DNA from 2 places in the Pontibacter sp. YIM B11418 genome. Region 1 is predicted to be linked to the other one. Evidence: riboswitches for the same ligand, from Rfam matches in the RefSeq annotation. Region 1 holds a riboswitch; the other holds the start of a gene.
The links. Region 1 has a riboswitch for cobalamin ahead of AC4QZR_RS02780 (TonB-dependent receptor plug domain-containing protein). Riboswitches for the same ligand answer to the same signal wherever they lie in the genome.
Positions count from the first base shown of each region.

Region 2: linked by a shared signal. The riboswitch ahead of AC4QZR_RS18260 (acyl-CoA thioesterase) and the one ahead of AC4QZR_RS02780 (TonB-dependent receptor plug domain-containing protein) in region 1 are both predicted to bind cobalamin.

Region 1 covers NZ_JCAEMH010000001.1:614,627-626,816, forward strand. Annotated here, with positions in the region: gene AC4QZR_RS02755 (hypothetical protein) at 1-474, shown strand, start outside; gene AC4QZR_RS02760 (hypothetical protein) at 616-795, shown strand; gene AC4QZR_RS02765 (EcsC family protein) at 895-1,632, shown strand; gene AC4QZR_RS02770 (arginase family protein) at 1,704-2,609, shown strand; gene AC4QZR_RS02775 (DNA-3-methyladenine glycosylase) at 2,612-3,211, opposite strand; cobalamin riboswitch at 3,400-3,601, shown strand; gene AC4QZR_RS02780 (TonB-dependent receptor plug domain-containing protein) at 3,703-5,616, shown strand; gene AC4QZR_RS02785 (YncE family protein) at 5,642-6,772, shown strand; gene AC4QZR_RS02790 (hypothetical protein) at 6,853-7,137, opposite strand; gene AC4QZR_RS02795 (hypothetical protein) at 7,280-7,456, shown strand; gene AC4QZR_RS02800 (DUF2798 domain-containing protein) at 7,508-7,741, shown strand; gene AC4QZR_RS02805 (hypothetical protein) at 7,775-8,152, shown strand; gene AC4QZR_RS02810 (B12-binding domain-containing radical SAM protein) at 8,577-10,781, shown strand; gene AC4QZR_RS02815 (hypothetical protein) at 10,803-11,699, opposite strand; gene AC4QZR_RS02820 (M28 family metallopeptidase) at 11,789-12,190, opposite strand, start outside.
Region 2 covers NZ_JCAEMH010000008.1:57,019-69,208, reverse strand. Annotated here, with positions in the region: gene AC4QZR_RS18300 (AMP-dependent synthetase/ligase) at 1-151, shown strand, start outside; gene AC4QZR_RS18295 (MarR family winged helix-turn-helix transcriptional regulator) at 381-815, shown strand; gene AC4QZR_RS18290 (3-hydroxyacyl-CoA dehydrogenase/enoyl-CoA hydratase family protein) at 842-3,244, shown strand; gene AC4QZR_RS18285 (thiolase family protein) at 3,274-4,452, shown strand; gene AC4QZR_RS18280 (four helix bundle protein) at 4,486-4,842, shown strand; gene AC4QZR_RS18275 (acyl-CoA dehydrogenase FadE) at 4,901-6,691, shown strand; gene AC4QZR_RS18270 (glycosyltransferase family 2 protein) at 6,833-7,564, shown strand; gene AC4QZR_RS18265 (hypothetical protein) at 7,565-9,025, opposite strand; gene AC4QZR_RS18260 (acyl-CoA thioesterase) at 9,168-9,587, opposite strand; cobalamin riboswitch at 9,816-10,012, opposite strand; gene recG (ATP-dependent DNA helicase RecG) at 10,021-12,117, opposite strand.

The DNA of each region.
Region 1 (12,190 bases):
AAACGTAATAATGAGGAAAACCAGAATCAGAATATGAAACGTGGTAATGAGGACAACCTGAATCAGGGTCAGAATCAGAATCGTAATCAGAACCAACCAAGAAACGAATCCGGTGAGTTTGAGAGCACTTCACGTTCTCAGAACAATCCTTCGGGACAGAGCAATCAGGGTTCGCAGGCAAGAAGCAGCAACCAGGGCCAGGGCTGGCACGGTGATTCACAAGGTCACGCAGAGGCCGGTCGACAGAGCCATAAGAACGACAGCTCTTCGTCTTCGAGCAGCAACTCTTCACAGAGTGGCCAGACTCAGGCCAGAAGTGGCAACCAGTCACAGGCCAGGAGCAGCAGTCAGTCTCAGGGCAGCAGCCAGAACCAAGGCAAAGGCTGGCACGGTGACTCTGAGGGACATGCAGAAGCAGGACGCCAGAGCAACAAGAACAACAGCAACTCAGGCTCCAGCAACGATAATTCCTAATAATATAGTTTAGCTGCATATAATACAGAGAAGCCCGTGGCAAATGCTGCGGGCTTCTCTGTTGGCTTAAACCAGTGCTACCAGGCTGCGTAAACCAGGTATAGAAGACACAAGTTGTAACCGTACTAAAATTTGAATGCTATGAAAAACGAGAAAGAAAACAAAAACATGCCGAAGAACCAGCAATCCAGCACAGGCAAGTCTGGCTCTAAGAAGGACATCGGCAATGACCTGCACAAAGACGCAGTGGGCAAAATGGGCTCCAACAACCCAACGCCACAAGCCCGCACCGACAACGAGCAGAAGAACCAAGGGCAGTAGAACCATAAACAGAACGATATTCTGTATATTAGGCCAGCCACAGCAGTTGTATGTTGTGGCTGGCCATTTCGTATCTATACCTGCTACATCTCCCGAACAATGACTGCATACGAACAACACGCTATACATGAACTCAGAAACTGGCAACATGAAATGCGCGGCAGACCTTCGCTGGTAAATAAGCTGGCGAAGCGTATGCAGGACAAGATTAACAGCTACATTCCGGAGAAGGTGCATCAGGCTATCACGGCCACCATAAAGCAGATGGTGCGGGCCGTACTCTTTGGGTCTGAGCTTACCACCAGAAAGCCTTATCCCTTTTCTTCTCTGCAGCTAACCGAATCCATCGTGCTGGAACGCATCAATTTCTATAGAAAGGCAGCTGCCGCAGAAGGAGGTATTACCGGAGCAGGCGGCTTTCTGTTAGGTATAGCGGACTTCCCGCTCCTGCTGGGCCTGAAGCTAAAATTGCTTTTTGAGATAGCTGCACTCTACGGCTATTCTGCCGATGATTACCGGGAGCGCGTATACCTCCTCCACATTTTTCAGCTTGCCTTTAGCAGCCAGGAGCGCCGCCGGGAGGTATACCTACAGATCGAGCACTGGCAGCAGCAGGCACAGCACCTTCCCGAAGACATCCACCAATTTGATTGGCGCACGTTTCAGCAGGAGTACCGCGACCACATCGACCTGGCTAAAATGGCACAGCTCATACCTATTGTAGGAGCGCCGATCGGAGCTGTGGTTAATTACCGGCTCATCAACAAACTAGGCACAACTGCCATGAACGCTTACCGCATGCGGTGGCTGGAAGAGAAAAAGCAGCTACACCGTTAGGCTCCCATCCTCGTACTTTGTATAAGTGGTTCAGGTAAAATCTGCTTGCCACACCATGCAAAACCAAAGAGATGAATAGCGTTACGATTCTAGAGTTTCCGTCTAACCTTGGGCTGAAAGAGCCTTCGCAGGGGCAAGAGCCGGGTGTCAGGAAACTCCCGGAATGGCTGCGCCAGCATCATTTTCATCAGTTAATCGCACCAGAAGCTACTCGGGTACTTCCCCCTCCTCCCTACCGCATGCACCACGACCCGGAATCGGCGGTGCTGAATGCAGATGCGCTTGCACAATATGCTCAAGAAGAAGCGAAGCTCTTAAATGAGGTATTGTCTGAACAGAAATTTCCTTTGATTCTGGGCGGGGACTGCAGTATTCTGATTGGAAGTGCACTGGCCTTAAAGCAAAGAGGTACCTATGCGCTTTTTTACCTAGACGGGCATACAGACTTTATTGAACCACCACAATCCGGTACCGGAGGCGCCGGAGGTATGGCAGCAGCCCTTGCAGTCGGCCGAGGCCCTAAGAAGCTTACTGACATTCAGGGGCATTCTCCTTACATACAGGAGGAATATGTTTGGTGTGTGGGCAACCGTGAGTACGATGACGAATATGAGCAAATAATACGAGACTCACAGGCTACTTATTTCACCTTGGATTTACTTCGTGAGACAAGTATAGACAAGTGCGTAAGCTCTTTCCTGAACATGGTAGACATCAATAACCTAGACGGCTTCTGGATTCACCTGGATGTAGACGTCCTGGATGACAAGGTCATGCCTGCCGTTGACTCCCGGACTGCCGGTGGGCTAAGCTACGAAGAGTTTGACCGTATCCTATACCTGCTTTTATCCAGTCCGAAAGCCACCGGAATAGAAATTACTATTCTGGACCCTGACCTGGATTCGGGCGGAAAGTATACGAAACTGTTTGTCCAACATTTTACAGATACCTTCCAGAAAGCCCGTACAGCAAAGTAAAACTACTTCTTCCGGCTCACCCATTTGTTTCCTTTCAGCCAGAAGCGCCAGGGCAGCAGCGCATCTTCGCCGGCATAATCTATACCTATGCGGGGGCCAATGGCTATACCTTCGGCAGGTAAGTCTATACCTTTGTCTTCTATCCAGATGGTGTCGCCGGTGAGGGGAGCGCCGTAGTGGCTGCGGTTTATGCCTAAGGCGATGCTGAGCACGCCTGGTCCAGCGGTTAGGTTGGGCTTGATGGTATTCATGTTGCGGCGCAGCAGCATTTCTTCTATACCTTCTATTGGTTGGATGGCGCGCACCAGCACGGCGTCGGCGCTTCCTTCTACGTTAGTGATGATGTTGAACAGGTTGTAGATGCCGTACACTAGGTATACATAGGCCACGCCGCCTTCGTAGTACATAATTTCGGTGCGTTGTGTCCGGCGGTTCATGTGGGCATGGCAGGCCTTGTCGTTTGTACCAGAGTAAGCCTCCGTTTCTACGATCATGCCGCCGGTGAGGATGCCATCGTGGTTCGTGTAGAGATACTTCCCCAGCAGGTCCTGGGCCACTTGCACGACATCCGGCCGGGTATAAAAGTCTTTATCGAGTTTCACTTATGAATGAGTAAGGATGAATAACTACTAATTGATCGTTCCTGATGATTACTGAAGAACGGTAAAACAGTTGTAAGCTGGAGGAGAAAACACCCTCGCCTATAGCCAGCAGGCTGACTTTTACCCGTACCTGCCTGGCCTTCCCTAATTATTCCAACACACTTCATCTATCATTCAGCATTAATCACTAGCTTTGCCTTCAGATTGGTGGCCTTGTTATATCCAACGCAAGGCCTTAAAAGGGAAATAGGTGAAATACCTATGCTGTTCCCGCAACTGTAATCTTCTTAAAAAGGGTAGCCAAAACCACCGCCACTGTGCCGCACAACGCATGGGAAGGCTGGCTGACCTGAAGAGAGCCAGGAGACCTGCCAGTTCGACCAAAATTGTCGTATGCTTTCGGGTAAAAAGCTGCACGGCCTTCGCTATACCTGCGCGCGCTGTTCCTGCCCTACCTGCCTGCATGCTTCGGGATTTAAGCAAGCGTATACGTGGCAAAGTTTCACTACCGTCTTATATCGTACCTGGCCCTTTCGCTAGGTATAACTTCACCCGCTTTTGCGCAGCAGGATACTACGTTGTACCACCTGCGCACTGTCGAGATCTTTGGTAAGCCCGCTGAGGTTTTTGCCTCTGGCAGCCGCGTGAGCACCCTCGACAGCAGTTACATCCGCACCTACGCCTCCGGCTCTATTGCCGACGCTTTGCAGGCCCGCACACCGGTATTTCTGAAAACGAACGGACCGAGCGGAATTTCCACTCCCTCCTTCCGGGGCACCAGCGCCACACATACCGCCGTACTCTGGAACGGACTCAACATCAGTCAGCCTGCTTTGGGGCAGAATGATATGTCCTTGTTGCCTCTGAGCAGTATCGGGAGCATTGCGGTACAACACGGTGCGGCAGGTGCTACCTATGGCAGCGGAGCGATTGGTGGGGCTGTTTTACTTAACTCTCTAACACAACAAGAGCCAGGTTTTGGTGCGGAAATATCCCAGGAGGTCGGCAGTTTTGGGCGCTACTTCTCCAGTGCCAGCGCCCGTTATAGTGGCCAGAAGGTATCTGTTGCTTTAGGTAGCTATTACCTGGCGGCAGAGAACGACTTTTCTTTCCGGGATTATGGTCGCATCGGGGCACCTACCCGTCGGCAGGACCAGGCAGAGGTGGCACAGCATGGTTTTACGCAGGATGTAAGCTGGCAACTCTCTCCCAATACCCGACTGGCTTTACACGGCTGGTATACCTATGCCGATCGCGAAGTGCCGCCAGCCCTGGGAGCTGCCAACACCAACGCCAAACAACTCGACCGCAACCTGCGCCTGATGACAGAGCTTAACCACAGCAGCAACTGGGGCGAAACCTCCGTGAAAGCAGCCGTCTTCAACGATTATCTCCGCTACACCGACAACAGCAATAACTCCCTCACCGACATCAATACCTACCAGGTGCAGGCCGAGCAGACCTATACCTATGCCCGCAGCTGGAGTTTGCGGGGCGGCCTTAACCTGCAGCATTTCGAGGCCGATGTGCAAGGCTATGGCAGACAGGTAACTGAAGACCGCGTCTCTGCTTTCCTGCTTTTCCGCTACGACCCAAGCAAGCGACTCGACCTGAGCCTGAATCTGCGCCAGGCTTTTGTGAAAGGCTATAATCCTATTCCTGCACCTACGCTGGGTGCCAACTGGCTGCTGCTGGAGCAAAGCGAGCACCAGCTATACCTGAAGGGCAACCTATCGGGCAGCTACCGGGTGCCGACGCTGAACGAGCGCTTCTGGCAGCCGGGTGGCAATCCGGACATCAAACCGGAGCAGGGCTGGAGTTACGAAACCGGTCTGCGCCACCGCTATACCTTAGGCACTCTAAAATTGGAGTCAGAACTTTCGGTTTACCGCATGCTCGTGGACAACTGGATACAGTGGATGCCTGTCACGTCCAGCTACTGGTCCCCCCGCAACCTGCAGAAAGTGCGCTCCCAAGGTATAGAACTCAGCAGCCGCGCTACCACTACTCTCGGCGATTGGCGACTTGCAGCTACAGGTGCTTATACCTATACCTCTTCTGAGCAGGTGAAAGCGTACGAAGGAACCCAGGAATTGAACAGGCAACTCGCCCACGTGCCGCTGCATAAAGTACAGTTGGGTGCCGAACTCTCCTTCCGCACCTGGACAATACTCGGCAACCTGACGCATACCGGACTTCGCTATACCGACAACAGCAATGCCGGCAGCCTGCCGGGCTATACCTTGCTCAACCTCGCAGTACATAAAAAATTCAACCTTGGTCAGTATCAGTTTGTCGCTTCGGTGCGCAGCGATAATGTGACCAACCATACCTATACCGTGCTCGAAAATGTACCGATGCCACCCCGCAGCCTGACAGCCGGCTTACGCTTTGTTATACCTTAATTTCATATCCATACCTTTCAACAACATGAAAAAAATTACCCGTTTACGCAGCTATTTACTATCCGCGGCTTTTGCCTTGAGCGCAGTTGCTTTTACTAGCTGTGACGATGATAATACTACTGGCCCAACCGGAGAATATGCCCGCAACGGAGTGCTCATTTCCAACGAAGGCGCCATGACCAAATCGAATGCTTCGGTGAGTTTCTACAGCCATGACAGCAAATCAGTGGAAAACGAATCGTTCAAGAAAGTGAATGCCCCGCTTGTGTTGGGTGATGTGTTGCAGCACATGACACAACAGGGCGACCGGCTATACCTGGTGATGAATAACAGTGGCAAGGTGGTCGTAACCAATGCCCAGACCCTGAAGGCCGAAGGCGAGATTACCGGACTGGAAGCTCCCCGCTATTTTGCTGCCTTGAACGATGACAAGGCTTACGTAACCGAGTGGTTGGGTTATGACCCCGCTACTTATGTATATGGCAACGGTCGTGTGGCCGTAATTGACCTGAAAACGCTGACTGTGACCAAAACCATTACGGTTGGCGTGCAGCCGGAACAGCTTGTAATAGCTGGTAGTAAACTATATGTAGCGAACAACGGCGGAAATACCGTAACGGTCATCAACACCGCGACAGATGCCATCGAAACCGAAATTACAGTAAACGATGGCCCCAACAGCCTGGCCCTGGACCGTAACAATGTGCTTTGGGTGAGCAGCCAGGGTATAAAAGCCTACGATCCAGTTGACTGGTCGGTGAGTGAAGAGAGCAGCACGCCTGGCTCCCTTGCTAAAATCAACACGACCAGCAACTCTGTAGTGGCTACGCTTACCTTCAGCCAAAACGCACCGGCTCCGGGCAAACTCACACCAAACCTGAACAGCGATAAACTCTACTATGTGTTCAACAACAAGGTATGGGTACAGGATGTGAACGCGACTTCACTGGCTTCTCAACCGCTCATTGACCGGGGCACTTATGTAGCTTATGGCTTCAATGGGTTGGGTGTGGAACCTGCAAGCGGCACCATTTACGCCGGCAAAGCAACCGACTACGCCTCCAACGGCTGGGTAGTGCGCTACAATCCGCAGAGCGGCGCTGCTGTAGATTCCTTCCGGGTAGGTATAGCACCAAACGGGTTTCTATTCCGGTAAAAATTCCCTTTCCTGAAAAGCACGATGCCCGGCACTCACTAACAGAGCGCCGGGCATCGTGCTTTTATACCTGAGCCAGCTTACTGATTTGGATTCGGCTTCAGGTCCTTGTCGTAGCGTTTCTTACGGTCACCTTCCTGGTTGTAGGCGCTGTCGCCGATGGCGGTACCTTCACGGCCTTCGTAAATGTCCTCGTAATTTTCGGTGGTATCATTGTCCATGCTGCTGCGGTCCATTTCTTCGGTGCGTTCATAATCGCTGCGTTCCGTGTTTGTCTCGCCGGGGTCGGTGCCCGTGTTACAGGATGCCATACCTATACCTAGCAATACGCCCAGCACAGCAGCCGTTGTCTTTATCGATTTCATAGTTCTTCTGTTTTAGATTTTCAAAGTGCCATACCGCCTCAGGGTATAGCTCTTTAATGTACGACCTCCCCACAATTAGAGTTAAAAAAAGCTACATCAGCCAGGTTTCGACGTATGACATAGCATACCAGAACTTGAAAACATGATGAACGGTAAAAGTAAGTCGGATCAGGAGAAGAGCACCAAAGAGATGTCGTCGGACACGAAAAAAGTAGCGGCCGAAAAGCAAACGCCGCCGCCGCAGGGCACAGGCGCAAATGATCCGCGCCATACCAAGGATGATAGCTCGGACGCCGAAGCACAAAAAGGCCACGCCTGATGATGCAGTAAGCCGGCTATACCTTAACTTTGCGGCTATACCTGGTCTGCCATGAAAAAGAAATTTTTGAACCCGGCGCTCAAGCGCAAGCTGGTGGTCATTTCCCTGCTGTGCCTACTCATAGCCTCCGCCCTGCAACTCTATACCTTCGGCTTTGCCGATAACTTCTTTATAAACTGGCTTCGTATGTTTGTGGTGCTGTTTGTGCTGGTGGCAGGTACCGTGCTAGCCATTGTGCCCGGCGCAAATTACCTTGTCAATAAAACGTCGCAGTTGCTCAGTTAGGCGTTGCTATACCTTACATGACAGTCATAAGTAATGTATAGACCCTACGAAGAAATATTTAAGAGAAAGCCTGACTTCAGGGTCACGTATACCATTTTTTCACAAGAAGAAGGAGGAAGGTATAATCTCCTAAATCAAGGGATAAGGTGGGACTTCTGGTATGAACATCCAGCACATCCTAAAGGAATGCTTTTCATGATTTACCCAGAATTCGAAGATTTTAATGGGAATATAGTTACTGACCCTACTTTGACAATATCCAAGTATGGAACTGCAAGGATGTGGATTTTAGCAGATGTAAAGACTGAATATCATAGAAACAAAATAAAAGCCGGCACCCGCGGGTTTTTCATGGAAGGCAATAAAAAGGTTGGAGAATGTGAAGTAATAGAATTGATAAATCTGAAATAGAACTTTGTCTGCCTCACATAAGGTATACACGAAACAAACAAAAAGCCCGCGATAACACCGCGGGCCTTTTGTTTTAGGGAACAATTGAAACACTTACACCATCACTAGCCATTGCTCCAGGTTTTCATGTTTTCACAGCTTAAAACCCTGGCTTTAACGCCCAGAAGCATTCAACTATAGATGATAATAATGCAAATATAAGTATATAAAAATAGATTTATATAATTTAATACTGCCTTAGTGCAGAATTATTCAAGCTTTTTTTAAAACCCTGTATAACCTCCTCATTCCCAATACCTCCATACTGAACCCTGTGTGTGGCAGAACTGTTAACCTGACAACATCTGTTTAGAAAGCGCTACAGAATCAGTAGTTTTGTAGTCCGCGCCCTGTGGGGCGTTTGTTATTTTAAGATTCCCGAGACTTGAAGAAGCCCACCATACTGCTCATCACACCGCCGCTCACGCAGCTCAACACGCCATACCCTGCCACTGCCTACATCAAAGGCTTTCTCGCAGGTCAGGGTTACTCTGTTACCCAAGCCGATTTTGGCATTGAGCTGGTATTGCGCATGTTCACCCGAAATGGTTTGTCAAGAATTTTCCAGGCGGTGGAAGCAGGCGATTTCGAGTTGTCGGACAACAGCCTACGCATCCTGCGGCTGAAGCGGGAGTACCTGAACACCATCGAGCCGGTCATCCGCTTCTTACAGAACAAGGACACGACCCTGGCTCAGCAGATCAGCTACAGCCGTTACCTGCCCGAGGCCTCCCGCTTCGACCAGGTAGAGGACATCGACTGGGCTTTTGGCAGCATGGGCATCACGGACCGCGCCCGCTATCTGGCCACGCTATACCTCGAGGATCTGGGTGATCTGATCAAGGAGACGATCTGCCCTTACTTTGCGTTCAGTCGTTACGCCGAGAAGCTGGCTCTGTCGGCTACTTCGTTTGATCCGCTGGAAGAGTCGTTGCAACAGGAGCCGAACCTGGTGGACCAGCTACTGCTGGAATTGCTGGAGGAACGTTTGCAGGAGGTGCAGCCGGATGTGGTGGGTTTTTCTATACCTTTCCCGGGCAACCTGTATGGCGGTCTGCGGCTGGCACAGTACATCAAACAAAAGTACCCGCACATCCATACCCTGATGGGCGGCGGCTACCCAAATACCGAGCTGCGCACACTCCGGGAGACTCGTCTGTTCAAGTACATCGATTTTGTAACGCTGGATGATGGCGAAGGCCCGTGGCTGAAACTACTGGAATACCTACAGGGCGAGCGCCAATTGGATTTTCTGCAGCGTACCTTCCTGCTACAGAACGGCGAAGTGGATTACATCAACGGCTGCCTTGACAAAGATATTCCGCATACCGAAGTCGGCACACCCGACTACAGCGACCTGCCGTTGCAGGAGTACCTCTCGGTGATTGATGTGATCAACCCGATGCACCGCCTCTGGAGCGATGGCCGCTGGAACAAGCTGACGGTGGCGCACGGCTGCTACTGGAAACGTTGCTCTTTCTGCGATATCACCCTCGATTATATTTCCCGTTACGAAACGGCTCCGGCCGCTTTGCTGGTCGACCGCATCGAGCAGATCATTGCACAAACCGGCCAAACGGGCTTTCACTTTGTAGACGAAGCTGCGCCGCCTGCCGCCCTGCGCGACCTGGCCATTGAGCTAATTCGCCGCGGCGTGAAAATTACCTGGTGGGGAAACATCCGCTTCGAGAAAACCTTTTCGCCTGACCTTTGCCATCTGTTGGCTGCTTCAGGTTGCATTGCCGTTTCGGGTGGTCTGGAAGTAGCCTCGGATCGATTGCTTGACCTGATGAAGAAAGGTGTGAGCATTGCGCAGGTAGCCCGTGTGACCGATGGTTTTACGCAGGCCGGCATTATGGTGCACGCTTACCTCATGTATGGTTTCCCGACTCAAACGGCTCAGGAAACCATCGACTCGCTGGAAGTGGTGCGACAACTGTTCCTGACCGGCGTGATACAGTCCGGTTACTGGCACCGCTTTAGTATGACGGCGCACAGTCCGGTAGGCAAGCACCCGGAGAAGTTTGGCGTGGTAAAAGTTGGTCCGCCGGAAGGTGCCTTTGCCAACAACGACCTCTGGCACGACGACCCGCAGGGCACTGATCACGAGCTGTTCGGCCCGGGACTGGCCAAGGCGCTCTACAACTTCATGCACGGCGTGGGACTGGAGGAGCCACTGTCTTTCTGGTTCGACTTTAAGGTGCCGCGCGTGACCATTGACCGCGACCTGATTGCCAACGCCATACAGGAACCCGCCAAACCAGACAGTGAGCGCAAACTGGCCCGCGTGTTCTGGCTGGGCAATGTACCTGAGATCGACTTTATGATGTACGCCAAGAAAGGCCAGACCATTGAGCGCTGCGTGCTGACCTTCTATGAAAAGGCGGAGGACTTCGAGATCAAAACCACAGCGAACATCGGACAGTGGCTGCTGGAACAACTCACGCTACTGACCTCAGAAGAGGCGCCGGCCATGACGCTGAAGCAACTGGAAGAAACGTACCCGCTGGATGCGCACCTGAACTTCACGGAATTCCTGGCCTCGCCGGTTTGGTTTGAGCTTAGGGAAAAGGGGTTGCTGTTGCTGTAATATCATTAAGAGCTGAAGCAATTATAGCACGAGCAGGTCGGCAGGCGTAATTCCTATATCTTTCTTCTCAGGGAAAAGCATTTCTGTTAGCTTAAATTTATAGCCACCTTCACTGCTTTTGGGGTTTATTTTCCATTTATAACTGTAATTGTCGATTTTAAATTTGTCGATTGTTCCTTCTTTATCCCTTTTAAAATGGAGCAGCTCGTACGGTCTCTTTTCCTGCGAAATCAATTCTAACGTTACATCCTGTGCGACTAGATCATAGAGAAAAATCTCCGGCATATTAAAACTAATAAAATCCGTGTAGGCTGTATTTTCAATCCCGAAAGGCCCGATCTCGCCAAAGTTAACCGAACTAACCTGAACATTGAAGGTCAGGTATGAGCCTGCTGTCAAATTTGATGCGGCAATATTTACTGTAAGGCTACTATCGTTCTGGCTTATTTCGAATGACTTTGAGCTTACTTTTTTCGAAATAACCTTGCCTTTTTGCAGCGCATGGCTTGCTAGACTCTTGTTTTGCACCTTATCGTTTGGCGTAAGCGCAATATTAAAGCGTAATCCATTAGTAGCTGTAGCCTCATCAATAAACACGCTATAGTTATAGCCATAAATCAAGTGAAAATCCATCAGTCTGTTGGGGGGCACTGTGAGCTCAGCGTAATTTCCTACAGTAGACCCTACTTTCTCATTGCGTTTGTAAGTGACAAAAATGTTCGTCTCTTTGGATGACATCTTCCCTTCAAAGTCGGTGGGGCTAATTCTTGTGTTCGACAAGGGGCCGCTACTCTCATTATGCTTCATCATAATCAGGCGAGGCACCGTTTTGTTATAAGTTGGGTCGCCTACCAATGCGTGTTGGCCTAAGCAGTAAAACGGTAAGAGGGCAGCGAAAAGCAGCAGATTAAATTTCATGAAATAGTTTAAACGATAAATTGAGGAATAGGAAATCTGTACCCTTGCACTGCCGGTACAGTCTGGTGAAAGTGTTGATACAGATATTACTACTTATTCATGTAACTATCCCGCACCGCCTTGAACTCAGATCCTGATTTCCACTGCGGCCACTCTGCTGAACCAGCCAGGCGCTTGCCTACCTGGTATAGCAGCTTCAAATCTTCGACTACTCCATCCACTTTATAATCGGGGTGCATTTGGTCGGCTGCTTTGTGGTAGTAGTTGGCGTAGTACCCGTCCAGCTTCTTCTTGCCTGCTTCTTTGCCGCCTTCTACGAGGTCCACACCCGGGCCGATGAATAAGGCAGGTATACCTATTTTGGCAAAATTGAAGTGGTCAGAGCGGTAGTATAGCCCCGCTTCCGGATTCTCTTCCGGCGCAATGTAACGCCCTGCCGCTTCAGCCTCCGCTGAGATATAATCCTCCAATTCGGATTGGCCCATACCGTA
Region 2 (12,190 bases), on a different contig from region 1:
CGAAGGCCTGGCGCAGTACGAGACCATCAAGAAGTTCACGCTCGTACCGAATATGTGGACCGTAGAAAGCGGCGAGCTGACACCAACCCTGAAAGTGAAGCGCAAGAACATTACGGCCAACTACCAGAAAGAAATCGACAGCATGTATTAATCGATTCCAAAATAAACGGTAGACCGTCTGAATAACAAAAAACCCTTTCCCGGCCGGAAAGGGTTTTTTGTTTGTAACCATTCTCCGGATTATACATAAACTAGAGCAAAAGGTACTATAGCACGTAATCCGCTTTCGTGAGCGAAAGCGGATGGGGAATTAATATTTTTCTTAAAATGGTATGCTTGCATAACATTATTTTATATATTTGGTATAAACACTATAATGCATGAAGCCTGAAGAGACCGTAGATTATAATGTAAAGGTATGTTGGCATGCTATCTCGCGTATGTATAATACAGAGGCTGCCAAAAACGACATTACCACTTCCATAGGATTCGTATTACTCAACATCAACCAGGAGACAGGAACTCCCGCCACTAAAATAGCCCCTTTGCTTGGGCTGGAGGCGCGTAGCCTGACCCGCATCCTGAAGAGCATGGAGGAGAAAGGCCTTATCTATAAAGTGTCGGACGACAAGGACAAGCGGCTGGTGCGGATTTTCCTGACGGAGAAGGGGCTCGAGAAAAAAGAGGTGTCGCGCCGTACAGTGCTGCATTTTAACCACAAAGTGCAGGCGGCTATACCCCAGGAAGAACTTGATATTTTTTTCCGGGTGTCTGAGCGCATCATCAGCATGATCGAAAATAAAGAGATTTTCTAACCATAGTAGACCATCAAGCTTTTTCTATGAAAAGAATTATTAAGAAAGTAGCCGTGCTGGGTTCCGGCGTAATGGGCTCCCGCATTGCCTGCCACTTTGCCAACATTGGCGTGCAGGTGTTGCTGCTCGACATCGTGCCGCGCGAGCTGACTCCCGACGAAGAGAAAAAAGGGCTCACGCTGGAAAGCAAGCACGTCCGCAACCGCATTGTGAACACTGCGCTGCAAGCCGCTATCAACTCTAACCCATCGCCCCTCTACCGCAAGTCCGACGCCCGCCTTATCCAGACGGGCAACTTTGAGGACAACATGAAGGAGATCGCTACCGCCGACTGGACTATTGAGGTAGTGGTGGAGAACCTGAAAATCAAGAAAACGGTCTTTGACCAGGTGGAGCAACATCGCAAGCCAGGCACCCTGATCACCTCCAACACATCAGGTATACCGATCCATATGATGCTGGAAGGTCGTTCCGATGACTTCAGAAAACACTTCTGCGGTACGCACTTCTTCAACCCGCCGCGCTACCTTAAACTCTTAGAAATTATACCTACACCGGAAACCGACCAAAGTGTGGTTGACTTCCTAATGCACTACGGCGACCTATACCTGGGCAAGACCACGGTACTGGCTAAAGACACGCCGGCTTTCATTGCAAACCGGGTAGGTATCTACGCTATCATGCAAGGCCTGCAGGTGATGAGCAAGCTCGGCCTGAACGTGGACGAAGTGGACCGTATCTCTGGCCCGATTATCGGTCGTCCGAAATCTGCTACTTTCCGCACGCTGGATGTGGTGGGCCTGGATACCCTGGCAAACGTTGCCAACGGCCTGTACCAGACCGGCGAGCAGGACGAATCGCGCGAGCTGTTTAAGCTGCCGGATTACCTGCAGAAGATGGTAGAAAACAAATGGCTGGGCGACAAGACCGGGCAGGGTTTCTACAAAAAGACCAAAGACGCCAAAGGCAAGACTGAGATTCTGACGCTCGACCTGAACACAATGGAGTACGGGCCGAAGCAGCGTGCAAAATTCCAGAGCCTCGAAGTGCTTAAGCCGATCGAAGACCTGAAGAAGCGGGTAAAAGCCTTCTCCAAGCAAAGCGATAAGGCTGCGCAATTCCTCAACGAGTCTCTCTTTGGGCTGTTCCAGTACGTGAGCAACCGTATACCTGAAATTTCTGACGAGTTATACCGCATCGATGACGCCATGCGTGCCGGCTTTGGCTGGGAACTGGGTCCGTTTGAGTACTGGGATGTGATCGGTGCCCGCGAAGGAGTACAGCGCATGATTGAGGCTGGTTACCAGCCAGCGGCCTGGGTAGAGGAGATGCTCAATAACGGTAAAGAGTCTTTCTACATCGTGGAGAACGGCAACCGCCGCTATTACGACATCCAGAGCAAAGAATACAAAGCTATACCTGGTGCCGAGAACTTCATCATTCTCGACAACATGCGCAGTAACAACGTGGTGTGGAAAAACACAGGAGCAACCTTGATTGACCTCGGTGATGGTATCCTGAATGTGGAGTTTCACACCAAAATGAACACCATCGGTGGCGATGTGATCATGGCGCTGAACAAAGGTATAGAGCTTGCCGAGAAGGATTTCCGTGGGATGGTAGTGAGTAACCAGGGTGCCAATTTCTCTGCCGGTGCCAACGTGGGACTTATCTATATGTATGCGCTGGATCAGGATTATGATGAACTAAACATGATCATCCGCCAGTTCCAGAACACGATGATGCGCATGCGCTACTCTGCTATACCTGTAGTAGGCGCGCCGCACGGCCTTACGCTGGGTGGTGGTTGTGAACTCAACCTGCATTGCGATCACGTGCAGGCTGCCGCTGAGACTTACATGGGTCTGGTGGAGTTTGGCGTAGGCCTTATACCTGGCGGCGGTGGTACCAAAGAAATGACGCTCCGCGCAGCCGAGATGTACGAAGACGGCGACATTGAGTACAACACGCTCAAAAATATCTACCTGAACATAGGTATGGCCAAGGTGTCAACTTCAGCGAAAGAGGCCTTCGATCTGGGCTTTATGCGACAAGGCGATGCCATTACTCTCAACAGCAACCGGCTGATCGCAGACGCAAAGGCGCAGGCCATTCGTCTGGCGGAGGCAGGGTATACGCAGCCGGCTAAAAAGACCAACATCAAGGTACAGGGTAAAGGCGCTTTAGGTATGTTCCTGACGGGAGCTAACGCCATGGTGAGCGGACGCTACATTTCGGAGCATGACCAAAAAATATCGCACAAACTGGCCTACGTGATGTGCGGCGGCGATCTGTCGGCCCCGACCGAGGTGAGTGAGCAATACCTGCTGGATCTGGAGCGCGAAGCTTTCCTGTCGCTGACTGGCGAGCGCAAAACACTTGAGCGTATCCAAAGCATCCTGACCACGGGCAAGCCGCTGAGAAATTAAGTTTAGTATAAACTATAAAGAGCATCAAAATGAACAACGCATATATCGTAGCCGGATTTCGTAGCGCAGTAGGCAAAGCCGGGCGCGGGGGCTTCCGGTTCACCAGACCCGATGACCTGGCCGCTGACGTTATCAAACATCTTTTGGCTTCAGTGCCTGCCCTTGACCCGGAGCGCGTAGATGACCTAATTGTGGGTAATGCCGTGCCGGAAGCGGAGCAAGGCCTGCAGATCGGCCGTATGGTGTCTTTACTGGCGCTGCCGATGTCGGTATCCGGTATGACTGTGAACCGCTACTGCGGATCGGGTGTCGAGACCATCGCTATTGCCAGCAACCGCATCGCGGCAGGTATGGCCGACTGTATTATTGCGGGCGGTACCGAGTCGATGTCGATGGTGCCGACGGCGGGTTGGAAGACTGTGCCGAACTACAACATCTCGAAAAACAACCCTGATTGGTACCTGAGCATGGGCCTGACAGCGGAGGCAGTGGCCGCCGACTACAGTGTTTCACGTGAAGACCAGGATGAATTTGCTTTTAACTCGCACCAGAAAGCAATAAACGCCATCAAAAACGGCTACTTCAAAGACCAGATCGTGCCGATCACGGTAGAGGAAACTTATGTGGACGAGAACGGCAAGAAGAAAACCCGGTCTTATGTAGTAGATACGGACGAAGGCCCTCGCGCTGATACGTCTATGGAGGCGCTGGCACGTCTGAAGCCTGTGTTTGCTGCTGGTGGTTCGGTAACGGCTGGCAACTCGTCTCAAACCTCAGACGGAGCGGCTTTTGTGGTCGTGATGAGCGAGCGTATGGTGAAGGAGCTGAACCTGGAGCCAATAGCACGCCTGGTAAGCTACGGCACTGGCGGTGTGGATCCACGCATTATGGGTATGGGTCCGATCGCCGCCGTTCCGAAAGCCCTGAAAATGGCTGGCATGACCCTCAACGACATCGACCTGATCGAGATGAACGAGGCCTTCGCGGCTCAGTCTATCGCCGTCATGCGCCATCTGGAGTTCGATCCAGCCAAACTGAACATCAACGGTGGTGCTATTGCCTTGGGTCACCCGCTTGGTTGCTCTGGTGCCAAGCTGAGCGTGCAGCTCTTTAGTGACCTGCGCCGCACAGGTGGCAAGCATGGCATTGTGACAGCCTGCGTTGGCGGCGGTCAGGGTGTAGCCGGCATCTATGAATTACTCAAATAACTTGACAAAAGACTATTTGACAAAGGACATAAGATGAAGCATAATTTCAGGGAACTAAAAGTATGGCAGGAGGCCATAGCTATTGCGAAAGAAGTATACTTTCAATCTAGAAAGTTCCCTGATTACGAAAAGTATGCACTAACAAGCCAGATTAATCGCGCTGTTGTATCTATTGCCTCAAACATTGCAGAAGGCTCAGCTCGAAGTACAAACAAAGACTTTCGAAATTTTCTAGGTATAGCTTTAGGATCAGCTTACGAGGTGGAAACACAATTAATATTGTCGAAAGAGTTTGGCTACCTGTCCGAAGATAGTCTTAATGGTTTGCTCAAGTTGCTTCATAGTCTTGAGAAGAAGATTAGTAATCTACAGGATCGACTTAAAGATTGAATATTTATGGATAAAGAGTCTTTTGTCCTTTGTCAAAAAATCAAAAAATCTAAATACCATGGAAACCCAAAATAAAGCAACTACCGTACGCGGTGGTGAATTTTTGATCAAAGAAACGAATCCGCAGGACGTGTTTATACCTGCCGAGTTTAGCGAGGAGCAACGCATGATGGCGCAGACCTGTCTGGACTTTGTGCGCGAAGAAGTGAACCCGCTACTCGAGCGCCTCGACAACCACGAAGAAGGTCTGATGGAAGGCCTGATGAAAAAAGCTGGAGAGCTTGGACTGTTTGCTGTATCCATGCCGGAGCAGTACGGTGGTCTGAACATGGACTTTAACACTTCGCTTCTTGTAACAGAATCAGTAGGTGGTGGACACTCCTTCCCGGTGGCTTTTGCGGCACACACAGGTATAGGTATGCTGCCAATCCTGTACTTCGGTACAGATGAGCAGAAAGCGAATTATCTGCCGAAATTGACTTCAGGCGAATGGGCGGCAGCTTATTGCCTCACTGAGCCGGGTTCTGGTTCTGACGCCCTGGCAGCCAAAACCAAAGCTGTATTGAACGAAGCCGGTACGCATTATATCCTGAACGGTCAGAAAATGTGGATCACAAACGCTGGCTTTGCCGATGTGTTTATTGTGTTTGCGCAGGTAGACGGCGACAAGTTCACAGGCTTCATTGTAGAGAAAAACTACCCGGGACTGAGCCTTGGCAACGAGGAGCACAAGATGGGTATCAAAGGTTCTTCTACGCGCCAGGTGTTCCTGTCGGACTGCGAAGTGCCGAAAGAGAACGTGTTGGGTGAGATCGGCAAAGGTCACCTGATCGCTTTCAACATCCTGAACATTGGTCGTATCAAACTTTGCGCTGCTACCTTGGGAGCCGCTAAAAAAGTGGCAGACCTGTCGGTGAAATATGCTAACGAGCGCCAGCAGTTCAAATTGCCAATCTCTAAATTTGGAGCTATACGCTACAAACTGGCAGAGCAGGCCATCCGCATCTATGCTGTGGAGTCAGCTCTATACCGCTGCGGTATGGACATCTATCGCAAAGAGCAGGAGTTGCTGGCTGCCGGCAAAGGCGAGAACGAAGCCATGCTGGGAGCAGCCCGCGAATTTGCCGTGGAGTGTGCCATCCTGAAAGTAGAAGGTTCTGAAGTACTGGACTACGTGGTGGACGAAGGCGTGCAGATCTACGGTGGCTACGGCTTCTCAGCCGACTACCCAATGGACCGCGCCTACCGCGATTCACGCATCAACCGCATCTTTGAGGGCACCAACGAGATCAACCGCATGCTTACCGTAGACATGATCCTGAAAAAGGCTATGAACGGCGAGTTAGATTTGATGGGACCTGCGCAAAACGTGCAAAACGAACTGATGGCTATACCTGATTTCGGTGAGGAAGAAGAAGGCCTGTTTGCTGCAGAGCACAAAGCGATCCGTAACCTGAAGAAAGCGATCTTGATGGTGGCGGGTACGGCAGTGCAAAAGTACATGAACTCATTGGCCAAAGAGCAGGAAATCTTGATGAACATCGCCGATATGGCTATCAAAACTTACGTGGCGGAGTCAACACTGCTGCGTGTAGAGAAACTGGTAGGTATGAAAGGTGAGGATGCCGTGGCCAATCAGATCGACATTGTGCGCGTGACCGTGAACGATGCCGTGGATACTGCCTTCCTGGCCGGTAAAGACGCTATTGCCTCTATGGTGGAGGGTGACGAGCAGCGCCTGTTGTTCATGGGCCTGAAGCGCTTCACCAAGAAAGACCTCTACAATACCAAAGAAGCCCGCCGCCGCATTGCAGCTTCTATGATCGAGGCAAACGAATTTGTGTACTAGATTCTGACAAATCTATAGTTTAAGAAAGGCTGTCTCCGTAGGGGGCAGCCTTTTTGTTTAATTGGGTTACCTTCTGGTGACTTAATGATTAATCGTGCGTAAACATACCCGAATACCGAAGCATTAATATAATCAGAGCATATGGGGGTAGCATGCCTTATTCCATGTTATAACGAACAGGACCGCATTGCGGCAGTATTAGATGTGGTGACCAATGTAAATGGCATACAGCAGGTAATATGTGTGGATGACGGGTCTTCTGACAGCACGGCTACCATGGTAAGGCAGCAATGGCCAAGTGTACAGGTCATACGCCTCAGCCAGAACCGGGGAAAGGCCGCTGCCATACAGTATGGACTCCAGTTTGTGCAGCACGAGCAGGTGCTCCTGATGGACGCCGATCTGCAGGAGTTAGATGGTACTGAGCTTGAAAAGGCCATTCATGCCTTTCAAAATACTACAAAAGTCGATATGCTCATCCTGCGCCGTATCCGGTCGCCCTGGTTTGTGCGCTGGTATCGCAGCGATATATTGCTGTCAGGCGAGCGGCTCTTGCGGCGGAGTGATCTGGAGGAGGTGCTGGCCCAACCCGTGGCACGTTACCAACTGGAGGTCGCCATTAACCGCTATATGATCAAGCGACGCAAACGGGTGCGCTGGATTCCCTGGTCAGCCATGAACACCTACAAAGTAGACAAGCTTGGAGTGCTGGAGGGTTCCCGGAGGGAGTTTAAGATGTATGTTGAGATCGTGGACTATGTGGGTTTTGTGCACATGCTGGTGCAGCTTAGCTCCTTCACCCGGAAGCTCAAAAAGCAAAAAAGCACGACCAAAGAGTGGTCGCGCTTCCTGTCAGGTATAAGAGTGTCTTGATTACTTGATCTGCAAACGACGTAGTTGCAGGCTATTCGCTTTTTTGGATGGCCGCACCACCGTTACCAGATCTCGCTCTGAAAGCCAGGTCGTGAAATCCTTTACATAGGCGATGTTCTTATCGTTTGCTACATTCAGACCGGCGGCTTTTGGCGCTTCCGCTTTGCCAGTGTTGGTGTCAATGCGGCGCAGGTATAGGTCATACTTGCCGTCCAGTTCTTCCAGGGTGAGCAGGTTCAGTGTGTTGCCCGTCAGGTGATAGCGGTACGATATACCTGTAAAAGCTTCGTCAGCCGGGGCCTTCTGGTTTTTCATCAGCACAGAGCTCCAGGCTGTGCCCATAAACTGGTCGTAGGCAAAAAGGTGGATCTCTTTGGCATAGTAAGGAGAGTTCTCGCCACCTTCCATGTATTTTTTCTCGGCCAGCACAATCAGCTTTTCCTCCGGCGTCAGGATCAGGTCAGTCAGGTAGATATCTTCCAGGCGACTGGCTTTTGCTCCACCGCTTTGGTCCAGCTTGTTTACACTGGCCAGGTATTCTGGCGTAAACCGGAATTCCTCCGCAAACACCATGTCTTCGTTTTCAAAATCAAATTTTACGGCTTTCAGGCTGTAATACTCGCCTGTTTTCTCATCGGCCGTGAGCACCACGCCATATATATTTCCGTTGGGCTGCAAAGCATACTTACTGTCCATGATGTAGACCTTCTTGCCGTCGAACATGCCACCTACCAGCACCGACATACCTTTGGCAACCGGCGATTTGAGGGTATACTGTCGCACGGTCAGTCGCTCCATGTTTTCAGAAATCAGGCTGATGAACTGATCGCCGGCATCGTTGACGGTCACCTCGGCCGACACAATGCCGCGCAGGTCGCTCAGGTTGTATTTCGTGTCTTTTAATTTCTGAAGTTTGCCGTCGTACAGGCTACCGCTTATACCTTGCACCACCTGGTTGCCCGTCACATTAAAGCGATAAGCCAGGATTTTGGTGCCATCCGGCGACAGAGCTACACCTGCTTTGCGGGCATCAGCGGGAGCTTCGAGCAACAGCACCGGTTTGTCTTTCTGGCCATTCCGCAGGTCTATTCGGTGCGCATACAGCACCTGGTTGCCCTTTTCATCGTGACGGTGCGTTACCACCAGTGCCGCTTCCTCGTTTTTGGCAAAAGCCTCCAGTGTTTCTTCGGCAGCAAGTGGTATCGCAGTTGACCAGGCTTTTTTGAGTGTGGCACTGTAGCGCTCTATAGCATATTCGCCGGGTTTATTTCGACTGAGGATCACAAAACCGTCAGCCTCCAGCGGAAGCGTCTTGCTACTGATGCTTTGGTTATACTGGTCTTCTGCGTTATCAGGAAGGTAAGTGAAAGGTATGGCGGCTTTCCTGCCCTGTGCAGTGGCATCTGTAGAGGCCAAAAGCACCACCAGCAAAAGGAACGGCAAAAAATGAAGTGTTTTCAAGGTATAAGTTTTAGAAATTTCAGTGAGCAAAATGTTCTGCGTCAGGTATAGACAGGTCGAATATAGGATAAAATTGTTTCTCGTGGAACCAGCACAAACAAAACCTTTAACGCAAATTACCTAAAAACAGGTATAGCCTGCCTTAACGCTGAAGTTCACTCTCCAATACAGACACTGGTTGTTTCTTATCGTCGATGGCGACAAACGTAAAGCTGCCGTGGATGGCCTTTAGCCGCACATCAGAGTACATCTCTTCAATGTAGATCTCCACTTCCACCTTCAGGCTGGTGTTTCCTACGCGCTTTACCTGCCCGATCAGTTCGATAATGGTGCCTGCAGGTATAGGCTGGGTAAAATCTATTCTGTCTGACGATACAGTAACTACTCGTTTGCGGCAAAAGCGGGTAGCCGTGATAAAAGCTACTTCATCCATCAGTTGCATGGCTGTGCCCAGTTGCATGGCTGTGCCGCCAAACAGGGTGTCGTAGTGGTTGGTAGTGTTCGGGAAAACGGCCTTGAATATGCGAGTCTCCGATTGGGCAATGCGTTCTTGTAAATTCATAAAAGTATAATTTTAAAGATAAGGTATACGTATGCACTGCTGACCGCTGCAAGGATTGTAGCCCGGAAAGGAGGTATAGGAAAGATGAAACAAGTCTCCAGCATAGTCGTGTGGCTTTGTATGCTGGCGCTGTAGAATGGCGGAAAGGAAAGGCTACGACTCTTTTAAGCCAGGCCGGCTATAGGAGTCGGGTAATTTCTCAGACCACAGGCTTCAGGCGCGAAAGCATGCGTAAAGTTATTTGGGGCAAGTCTCCTGGCTTATAACCTGGCTGCCATCCTTCTCATCCTCTTCCGGACAATGGATAATTTGAGACAGCCAATTAGGTGTTATTTACAGTTGCGCGTCAGCCCGTGATTTTCACACGGTTCCTTTTTAAACCTCAGCTTATACCTGGCCGAGGTGCCTCCAAACGTTGTAAAGATAGAAATTTTTAACTGATACGGCTCCAGTTAACCGTATTTACGCTCAGCGATTTGATGTGCCGCATGATGTTCTGGTTTTGTGGCTGCTCCAGCTGAGGATCCTCATTGAGCACACGTTGCGCGGCCGCACGCGCCTCCTGAAGAATGGGGGCGTCTTTGGCGAGGTCGGCGATGAGAAGGTCGAGCACACCGCTTTGCTGCGTGCCCATCAGGTCGCCCGGTCCGCGCAGTTTCAGGTCGATGTCGGCAATCTCGAAGCCATTGTTAGTGCGCACCATCGTCTCCAGTCGGGTCTTGCTGTCTTTGCTCAGCTTATACCCGGTCATCAGGATACAGTAGCTCTGCTCCGCGCCACGTCCCACACGGCCCCGCAGCTGGTGCAGCTGCGACAGACCGAAGCGCTCTGCGCTCTCGATGATCATCACCGAGGCATTCGGCACGTTCACACCCACTTCGATTACGGTAGTGGCTACCATGATCTGCGTCTCGTTTTTGACAAAGCGCTGCATCTCGTAGTCTTTGTCCTGCGCCTTCAGTTTGCCGTGCACCATGCTCACCTGGTACTCCGGAAAAGCCCGCCGAACACTCTCGTAGCCATCCATCAGGTCCTTGTAGTCCATGCCTTCCGACTCCTCGATGAGCGGGTACACGATGTATACCTGACGGCCCAGCTTGATCTGGTCACGCACGAACTGGAACACCTTCAAGCGGTGGGAGTCGAAGCGGTGCACAGTCACGATCTCCTTACGGCCCGCCGGCATCTCATCGATCACCGACACATCCAAATCGCCGTAGAGCGTCATGGCCAGGGTACGGGGTATAGGGGTGGCTGTCATCACGAGCACATGCGGAATGATGCGCGGGTTTTTGCGCCACAGCCTGGAGCGCTGCTCCACCCCGAAACGGTGCTGCTCATCCACAATGCAAAGGCCCAGGTTCTGGAACTGTACCACGTCCTCCAGCAGTGCATGCGTACCCACGATCATCTTCATTTCGCCGGAGCGCAGCTGCTCGTGCAGCACTTTACGGTCTTTGGTCTTGGTGGAGCCGGTGAGCTTACCGATGTTTATACCTAGCCGGTCCGCAAATGCCTTGAGGCCGGTGTAATGCTGATCCGCCAGAATTTCGGTTGGGGCCATCAGCACCGACTGCGCTCCGTTGTCGGCCGCGATAAGCATGGTGATGAAAGCGACGATCGTTTTGCCCGAGCCTACGTCGCCTTGCAGCAAGCGGTTCATTTGCTTGCCGGCCGTCAAGTCTTTGTGTATTTCCTTGATGACCCGCTTCTGCGCATTGGTCAGGTCGAAGGTCATATGGTTTTTGTAGAACTCCGTAACAGTCGGCACCTGCCTGAACACCTGTCCGGCCAGATCGGCACGACGCACCGTTTTCTGACGCAGCAGACGCAACTGAATGTAAAAGAGCTCTTCGAACTTGAGGCGAAATTTGGCTGCATTATACTTCTCCACTGACTGCGGAAAGTGAATGTTGATCAGCGCATCCCGCTTGCTCATCAGGCGGTAATGGTCTATCAGTTCCGGCGAAAACGTTTCGTGTATGTTCGGCTCCGCCACCTTCAGCAGCAGCTCCATCATGCGGGCAATCACTTTGCTCTCTACCCGGAAGGCCTTCAGCTTCTCGGTGGTGTTATATACCGGTTGCAGAAAGGAGGCAGTCTGTTTTTCCTCGCCCAGTTCCTCCAGCTCGGGATGCGCCATGCTCCACTTGCCGTTGAACTGCGTGGGTTTGCCAAACACAATGTAGTCGGTGTGGTTTTTCAGCGTCTTCTGCATCCACTTCACCCCCTTAAACCAAACCAGCTCCATCTCGCTGCCGTCCTCGTCCACGAGTGTAGCGGCCAGGCGCTGCTTGCGGCCTTCTCCCAGCACCTCCTTGCCCCGCACACGCCCGCGCACCTGCACATAAGGCATGCTCTCGTCCAGTTCGGCTATTTTGTAGAACTGGGTGCGGTCGAGGTAACGGAAAGGGTAGTGCTGGATGAGATCGCCGTAGGTATAGATGTTGAGCTCCTTCTGCAGCAGCTCGGCACGCTGCGGCCCCACGCCTTTCAGAAATTCGATCTTGGTATGGAAGAAGTTGTTCAAGGGTGTCCGCTCAGGTTAGGTAAATAAGGTATAGCAGGTATACCTGACAAAAATAAGCAAAAGCCCCGACAGG